2 regions of the Erythrobacter aureus genome follow, and region 1 is predicted to be linked to the other one. Evidence: riboswitches for the same ligand, from Rfam matches in the RefSeq annotation. Region 1 holds a riboswitch; the other holds the start of a gene.
The links. Region 1 has a riboswitch for cobalamin ahead of DVR09_RS08030 (DUF6580 family putative transport protein). Riboswitches for the same ligand answer to the same signal wherever they lie in the genome.
Positions count from the first base shown of each region.

Region 1 (4,413 bases):
TGGGACCGCGTGCTACCGGGCAAGGTCCTGCGCGTGCAGCACGAAGACGTGCTCGACGATCTCGAAGAACAAACCCGGCGGATGCTTGGCTATCTGGAACTACCGTTCGAGGAAGCCTGCCTCGATTTTCACAAGAGCGAGCGCGCGGTTCGAACGGCCAGCAGCGAACAGGTGCGCCAACCCATCAACCGCAGCGGGCAAAATGCCTGGAAGCCATTCGAGCCTTGGCTCGATCCGCTGAGAGAAGCGCTCGGTTCTCTCGCCTCCTAGGCTATTAGCGCGCCATTGGACACTTCGCCATCGGGCGCGGCGAGCACGATCCGCCCTTCGGCATCGGTAAAGCCCAACACCAGCACCTGTGACATGAACGGGCCGATCTGGCGCGGTAGTAAATTCACGACGGCCATGACCTGTCGGCCGACAATATCTCCCGGCGCGTAAAGATCGGTGATCTGCGGAGAGCTCTTGCGTTCGCCGATCTTCCCGCCGAAATCGACCTACAGCTCGAGCGCGGGCTTGCGCGCTTCCGGAAAAGGTTAGGCGCGAAGAACGCTGCCGCAGCGAATATCGATCTTGAGGAAGTCTGAGAACGTGATTTGATCCATCGTCTCAGCCTATTGGACAGCCGAACGCTTGTCGAACCTCATTCAATCCCGAACTCTCTGATAGAAGTCGAGCCGAGAGATTTGACCAAGCTCGAAAATGCTCATTCCATGCTGGCCGACTGACAAGCAATATTATCTGCTTTCAGGACCCAGGAACTCGGCAGCCAAGGTCTTGGATTTGGCCGCGAAGCGGTCATTTCAGGAGATAAAAGGCTGGGTCCTCCCCTGCCCCAATTCGGTCGCTTCTGCTCGGATCCTCAGGCGGGACTCGAACTCAAACAGTAAATTGGGACCCCTGCGAAGGACCCCGTTGGGGCATGCCCTCAACAAGCGATTGCACAGGCGAGAAAAGCCCCCCGGCTCGACCGCGCAGTTGGGGGGCATCGCTTGATTCCACGAGGACGAGAAACACGCCCAAGGCCGCGGCTTCAGGCGAACACATGCGGACGCATACGAACCTATACGGACGCTATTTCCTGGTAGCGGAGGAGGAGCATATTGAGAACAAGTATGAATTTGATTCTGCTCACTAATTCCGAATTCGCCTCGTGAAAATACCCCCGCCGATATCCCCGACAACTGGACTTTGCGTCAAGTCGTGACAATGCTGCGGTCAAACGGTTTGGCGCGTAGCAAAGCACCAGCCAACCGTCCCTCAAACGGCGGAATTCGAGCCGGAAGGTGACGGTCCGGTTTTGGGCAGCAAATGCGGAAAGCTGTCGGTCGATTTCCGACCCTCCAAGTGGGACAATCAGGCTTATTCATTGGTTACCCAAAAGCTGAAGGAGCTCTCTCCGCGCGCATACACCTGTCATTGCAGTTTCAGCAGACTTCAATCTGAACAAGGTTTGTGTTCCATCATTCGGCAAATTGAGCTAGCAGCATGCGTCGCTCGCAAGAGCGCATTCGAGACGGCGAACGGGAAACCGGTGCAATTCCGGTACTGTCCTCGCAACGGTAATCGGGTGACCGGCAGCAGCACGCCACTGTCCGATGGATGGGAAGGCGCTGCCGATCGAGACTCGTCAGTCCGGAGACCGGCCTCTCGAACCTTTCAAGCAGCCGCTCGAGGATTGGCGGTCGATGGAGCAGGTTTCATGAACCAGCACGCCAAATATGGCGCGCTTGCGGCGTCTTTGACGCTCGCTGGCGTCGCCTCACACGCTTTACCGCACGTAATGGGTGTCTCGACGGTCGGGGCAGTCGGTATGCTCGCCGCCGCCTATCTCCCGAAACGCTACGCATGCATTCCCGTTCTTGCGACGGTTGCTATCGTGGACGCGATGAGCGGCTTTTACGCTCTCCTAGCTATGAGCTTCGTCTATCTCGCCCATGGTTTGGCAACGCTGTCGGTAAGCAAGCCGCTCGTATCGATAGGCGTTCGGTCCGTTGGCGTTGCCGCGGTCGTCAACGCGGTCGTCTTCTACCTGGTTTCCAACCTGACGCCGATCGCGATGGGCTGTTATCCGAACACGGCAGAGGGCTGGCTTGCCTGTTATGTCGCCGGTCTGCCGTTCCTGCTCAAAGGCATTCTCGCCAATGTCATCTATGGCGGAGCGGCCTTCGGGCTGATCGCGCTGCTGGAGAAGCTCGATGCGCATCGTATCCTTGCTCCCCAGCGCGACTGACATCGTCGTCGCACTTGGCGCCGACCAGAGTCTGGTCGGCGTCAGCCATAGCTGTTCGGGCGATTGGGATCATCTTCCCAAACTGACAAGAACCTGGATCGACAAGGGTGCTTCGTCGGCGGAAATCGACCGGCAGGTGAAGACGGCGACGAGGCCGCTCTACGAACTCGATATCGAGACGCTGGAAGCGCTCGCGCCGGATGTCGTTATCAGCCAGTCGCTATGCGACGTATGCGCGGTTCCGTCCGGCGACGTGCAACAGGCAGTGCTTGGCCTGTCGAGCCAGCCGAGGCTAGTCGATCTCTCCCCGCATCGTCTGGCCGATGTGCCGCACTGTTTCGATCAGGTGGCGGATGTGATCGACCGGCAAGACGAGGCTGCTGCCCTGAAGAAGCGCTGGGACCGCACTCTCGACGCTTTTCGTGGTCGCCATGCGACAAACAGGCTGCGCATCCTCTTCCTCGACTGGCTCGATCCGCCCTTCGTCGCCGGTCACTGGATCCCCGATATGATCGATCTGCTCGGCATCACGAACCTGCTTGGCCGGGCGGGTGATCGCTCTTTCGCGACCACATGGGAAACGATTGCCGGTGCCGATCCCGACCTTGTGATCGTCGCATGTTGCGGCTTCGATGAGATGCGCGCGCGCGATGAAACCATCCCCCTCGGCTGTCCCATCATCCTTCTCGACGGCCATCTGCATTTCAGCCGACCCAGCCCCGCGCTCCTACCGAGTCTGGAAATGCTGTCGGATGCAGTGACGGAGTTCATGGCGGTTGCCTGAACCAGGATACTGGACCCTGCACGAAGAGGCCTGTGCGCGCGGGGAAGACACCTACCGCGATCCCGAAACCGGCTATCAGGTCTTCACCCGTATCGGCCTGCGTAAGCGCGAACGGTGCTGCGGGGTAGGATGCAGGCATTGCCCGTTCGACCATGAACAGGTGCGCACGGAGGATCGCGCGGACCGCATCCAGCAGGCGGCGTGGTTGACACGGACGCGTCCTGCGGCCGACCCCGCTGCGCGTATCCTGTTCTGGAGCGGTGGGAAAGACAGCTATCTGGCCTATCTGACCCTGGCAGCGGAGGCCGACACGCCGATCGTTCTCCTGACCACTTTCGATGCGCGCAGCCGGATCATCGCGCATCAGGAAATGGCGATCGCCGAAGTGGTCGCGCAAGCCGAGCATCTTGGCCTGCCTCTTATCGGAGTGCCGCTTCAATCCGGGCCGGACTATCTCGACCAGGTTGCGCCTGCGCTCGCTCTCGTGCCGGGCTGCTCCGGGCTATGTTTCGGCGACCTTCATCTCACGCATATCCGAAGCTGGCGGGAGGAAGCATTCCGAAAGCACCCGGCAACGTCCGGCATGCAGCTGTCTTTCCCGCTCTGGCAGCAGGACTATGCGCTGCTGCTCGCTAAGCTGGCCGCATCCGGCGCGATATGCGCGATCAGCGCAGTACGACACGATCTCGAAAGCGTGTCTGTCGGCGACATCTTCGATGCGAATTGCGTCGCTAAACTGCCGCGCGGGATCGACGCTTTCGGCGAGAATGGCGAGTTCCATACGCGCGTGACCTTCGACCAGGGCAGCTGACTGCCCGGCCGCAGTGCGATCGGGCAGGCAGTCAGACATGCGCTAGAACCGAGCCCGCGCCCCAATCACGGCGGAGCGACCCGGCGTGGCGAAGCTGAAGACGTCTTCGTACTCTTCGTCGAGCGCGTTTTCGATCCTCCCGAACAATTCGACGCTTTCGCTCAACGCGTACCGCATGTTTACACTCAAGAGCAGGTAATCGTCCAAGGCGACGCGCACCGGAACAAAAGACGGGTCGATAAAGGCAACATCCACCGCATCGCCATTGTAGCGGGCGACGATCGTGACGCCGCCACGATCGCCCGATGCCTGCCAATCGACGGCGAGGCTGGCGGTATGAGCAGGCCGCCGCACTTCCTCGACGCCGTTCTCCCGCGCGTGGAGATAGGTGTACATTCCGTCGACCCGCCAGGCCTCGCCGAATTGTGCCGTCGCGAATACCTCCACGCCGCGCTGTGTCGATATCGTGTCCCGGTTGGCCGGTGAGGCAATGAAATCGGGCGGCGGGAAAGTGGTAAAGATTTCGCCGGTAAGCTCGTTTTCGAAGTAGGTCGCGCCGAGCAACAAGCTATCGCCAAACAAGCC
Region 1 covers NZ_CP031357.1:1,629,726-1,634,138, reverse strand. The annotation lists partial or broken gene DVR09_RS08040 (sulfotransferase family protein) at 1-270, shown strand, start outside; partial or broken gene DVR09_RS08035 (tRNA-binding protein) at 267-605, opposite strand; cobalamin riboswitch at 1,500-1,665, shown strand; gene DVR09_RS08030 (DUF6580 family putative transport protein) at 1,703-2,233, shown strand; gene DVR09_RS08025 (ABC transporter substrate-binding protein) at 2,199-3,017, shown strand; gene DVR09_RS08020 (Dph6-related ATP pyrophosphatase) at 3,010-3,828, shown strand; gene DVR09_RS08015 (TonB-dependent receptor plug domain-containing protein) at 3,871-4,413, opposite strand, start outside.

Region 2 (4,413 bases), 760 kb from region 1:
CATGCCGGGCTTGCGCGGCACGCCAGCGGTGACGATGACCACGTCGGCACCGGCAATGTCGGCATAGTCATTGGTGCCGGTGATCTTGGCGTCAAAGCCTTCGATCGGGCCGCATTGCGACAGATCGAGCGCCTTACCCTGCGGCATGCCTTCGGCGATGTCGAACAGGACGATGTCGCCCATTTCCTTCTTCGCCGCGAGGTGGGCGAGGGTGCCTCCGATCATACCGGAGCCGATGAGGGCGATCTTCTTGCGTGCCATGGAGGGTAGCGTCCTTGTTCCTGCCGTGCGGGACAATGATGATGCCCGGACCATAATTGGGGCCGCGCTTCATGTGTCCCGCAAAGGAAGCACGGCACCCGGTCGATTGCGAGTGCGGCCTAGGCCCGTGAGGACGGGATTGCAACCAGCAATAAGTATAGGCTGCGAACTATCTTTGCAAATAGTTCGCAATTGCAATAAGGGCGGAGTTTTGGCAGTGCTTCCTGTCTTGACGCTTGGTGTCCGGCAAGGTTCCTGCCGCGTCGGTCGGCAGGGCTCGATCCGGTGGAAACCGGCCGAAGGCGCGATTGCCGCGTGGCCGCCCGGAATGCGGACGGGCAAGGCAACGCCGGGGATCAGCGCGCCAGCAGGGTCTCGATCGCGATCCTATCTTCCAATTGCCTGGCTAGCCGCCGGTCGAGTGTGCGGCATACGCCCAGCCACCAGTCATAGGCTTCGCGGTCGCCGTCGGAATACGCCTGTTCCGCCTGCTGGCGCGCAGCCTCGGCCGCTCCCAGCCCGTGTTCGGCGAAATGCCGTAGCGCGGCTCGCATCATATGGTCGAAGTTCGATTTGCGCGCCAGGATATGGGCGATGTCGCCATTGTCGTTGGCAGCGCGTGCATGCGCCTTTTTGGCCAGCGCGCGGGCAATCGGCGAGTGTGCGGTGGAACGGGCGGCGGCGAAATGTAGGGGCATTGCCTCTGACCTCGTGAAGCGACTGGGCTGACTGCAGTGCCCTAGCTGGTCGACACTAAGCATCGGTTCCGCGACATGGTTGTCCGAGTGTAAACGCCGTTCACCCTCCCCCCGCAGAATGTCATTTCTTGCCGGGTTCGGCGATCCATTTGCCCGAATTGGCGTATTCATCGCGCACGCGCCCCGATTGCGGCAGCGTATCCTCGTGCTCCGAAGGCGTGGTAGCCGCGCCTACGGGTGTGGCGGCGGGCCGCGCATCGAGGGCGATTGCGGCGTTCGAGGGCGGGGAGGGGCGAACCGGGCCGGGCACTTCGGCCTGCGCGCGCCGCACATTGGGCGCGGCCAGCGGTTCGCTGCCGGCATAGGTGTCGGTAAAGGCACCCGCCGTTCCCGCGCCGCCTTTCCAGCGATAGAAGCGGTGGGTGCCGATCGCGCCGATGAAATCGAGGCTGGCCGCCCAATAGGGGTTTACATAATCGGTGTGGTAATGGGTCGCGAGCCCCACAGGTTTGTAGACCTCGCCCGCCAGCGCACCCAGCGCGATCGATTGCGCCACCGCCCAGGCTCTGCGCGAAGGCTTGCGCTGCAGCGATCCGTCGCAGGTAAAGCTGAACTGGCACCCGGTCGTCCGCTCCGACCCCTGAAATACCACGCCGCATATGCTGGCTGGATAGGCCGGATGGGCAACCCGGTTGAGCACCACTTGTGCCACTGCCTGCTGGCCCCCGAAACTCTCGCTTGCCGCTTCGTAATAGACCGCCATCGATAGGCATTGCAGCGCGCGGGCCTTGTCGAGACCGCTGCCGGCCTGGCGGAAGGCCTGCGCGGCCGCCCCCGCACCGTGACTGTCCGCGAACTCGACGGTTTCGAGTTGCCCCTCCGCCTCCCGCAGATCGGAAAGATCGGTGGCGAGGCGCGGCGCATCCTCGAGATAGTAGAAAGCGGATCCGGGGAAGCTTTCTCCCGCCGTCTCGAACGGCATCGGGGTAAGCGCGACACGTTCTTCGGCCAATCCCAGAGCCTGCTTGAAGTCCGACCACTGACCCTGTGCGGCCACTGTGGGCAGGGCGATGGCCGCTGCCAGAATACCGCCGCGTGCCAGCAATTGGTGCCGCTTGCGGCGCTTTTCGGTGAGGCGAGACACGCGAGAGGACGGCGCGCGGCTGGCGCGCCTTGCCGATCCGGCCTCCCTTTCGCGTGCGGTCAAAGCGTTTCCTTTCATCAGCCCCGTAACATAGCCTAATTGCAGCCGATTCAACAGTTTCGCGTGCGGTCCATCCCGGTTTGGGACCATCGCCCCCGGCTTCGGGCCTGGCGATACATGCGGGTTGTTCGGCACCTTAGCACCGCAATGCTTAACGAAGACCGATCTTGTGCAATGCAAAATCGCAGGCTAATCGGGCCGCCGAGTCACGGGTTGGCCTGTTTGCACAGGCCCGAAGAGGGAAGAAGGTGACCCAAGGCCGCCGTAAGGCGGAACGGGAAATCCTTCGCTGCCCCCGCAACTGTGACCGGGGAGCGATCCCGCCATATGCCACTGTCCTGAGCTAGTCGAAGGGCGGGAAGGCGGCGGGAGAGTGTCGATCCGGGAGCCAGGAGACCTGCCCTTGACCGTCGTTCGGCCACGGGCGGGGTGTACCGGTGGCAAACGCGGAAAGGCGCAATTCCGCCCTTTCCCGTCATGGACGGCACTTCGTCTATGATGGGAGTTCTTGTGCGTAAATTCTTCTTTTTCTTGACTGTTTCCTCGATTTCCGTGGCCGCTCAGGCGCAAGACGGTGCCGTCCACCAATCCGACGTCGTCCTTGCGGATTCCGTCCGGCCCACGATTACTGTAACCGCCAACGGCCTGGGCACCGCTATCGCCAATACCGGGCAGGCCGTGACGATTATCGACCGCGAAGAGATCGATAGTGTTCAGGGGGCCGATGCCACCCGCGTCTTGCGCCGCACGCCTGGGCTATCGTTCAGCCGCAATGGCGGAAATGGCGGTTTTACCGGGGTCAATTTGCGCGGGGCGAATTCGCAGCAGGTCCTGGTACTGGTCGATGGCGTCCGGGTGGCCGATCCGGCCGCGCCCGGCGGCGGATTCGATTTCGGCAATCTCCTGCTCGGCACAGCGGGCAAATTCGATATTCTGCGCGGGTCCAACAGCACGATCTGGGGATCGGATGCCATTGGCGGGGTTGTCGATATCTCCACGCGGGGCGAGACCGGCTTCCTGGGCAATGCGGAATATGGCTCGCGCGACACGCTGTTCACCAGCGCGGCAGGCGGGATCGGCGGTGATGGATATTACGCTGGTCTGACCGGATCGTGGTATCGCACCGATGGTTTTTCGACCGCTGCATCGGGTACGGAGCGCGACGGCTTCGAACAGCTTGCCCTGGGCGGACAGGTCTTCGTCGATCTGGCCAGCAATCTCGAAGTCTTCGCCCATGCCAATTGGAGCGAGGGCGATCTCGATCTCGATGGTTTCCCGCCGCCGACCTTCGCGTTTTCCGACACGCTCGACACGCAGGAAACGCGCCGCCTCTGGGGCGATGTGGGTTTCGCCTATTACGGCAACGATCTCACGCTGAGGGGCTCCTACGGTCTGTCGGATACCGAGCGCGACAATCTCGATGCCGACGGCGCGACCACTTTCGCCTCCGATGGTCGCTCCGAAAGGCTCAGCCTGCGCGGCGAATACCGCGCCATCGGGCCTGTCACCGTCGCCTTCGGCGCGGAACAGGAATGGACCGACTATTCGGCCAGCTTCAGCCCCGATGGCGAGGCGGATATCTTCGGCGCCTATGTTCAGCTCGGCTTCGTGATGGGCCGGTTCGCGGCGCATATCGGATCGCGCGTAGACGATCATTCGCTGTTCGGCAGCAATGCGAGCTACGGGGCCGATGTCTCCTACGGCTTTGGCAGCGACTGGCGCCTGCGGGCAAGCCTGGGTGAAGGGTTCAAGGCCCCGACATTGTTTCAGTTGCTGTCGAATTACGGCAATACGGAGCTGCAACCCGAAGAAAGTACCAGTCTCGATATCGGATTGGAAAAGGGCAGCAGGGGCAAAGGTACGCACCTGGCACTTACCGCCTTTCGCCGAGACGGCGAGGATCTGATCGGGTTCGTATCCTGTTTCGGCATCACCGGCGGTATCTGCGCCGATCGGCCTTTCGGCACCTATGACAACACGGACCGCGCAAGAGCCCAGGGTATCGAAGCCGAGGCCGGTTTCGACATCGCGAGGGGGCTGCGTCTCTCGGCTGTCTATAGCTATGTCGATACGGAAGATCGCACCACCGGCCTTCGGCTCGCCCGGCGTCCGCGGCATATGGGCACGCTGTTCGCCGATTACGAAGCGCTTTTCGGGCTCACCCTGGGCGCGGACCTGCGGCTGGTGGGGCCGAGTTTCGACGATGCGGGCAACCTTGCCCGGCTCGACGGATACGAGGTGTTAGACCTG
Region 2 covers NZ_CP031357.1:2,390,227-2,394,639, reverse strand. The annotation lists gene mdh (malate dehydrogenase) at 1-261, opposite strand, end outside; gene DVR09_RS11680 (hypothetical protein) at 618-959, opposite strand; gene DVR09_RS11675 (cell wall hydrolase) at 1,081-2,166, opposite strand; cobalamin riboswitch at 2,357-2,582, shown strand; gene DVR09_RS11670 (TonB-dependent receptor plug domain-containing protein) at 2,659-4,413, shown strand, end outside.
Region 2: another riboswitch for cobalamin. It lies ahead of DVR09_RS11670 (TonB-dependent receptor plug domain-containing protein); the one in region 1 lies ahead of DVR09_RS08030 (DUF6580 family putative transport protein).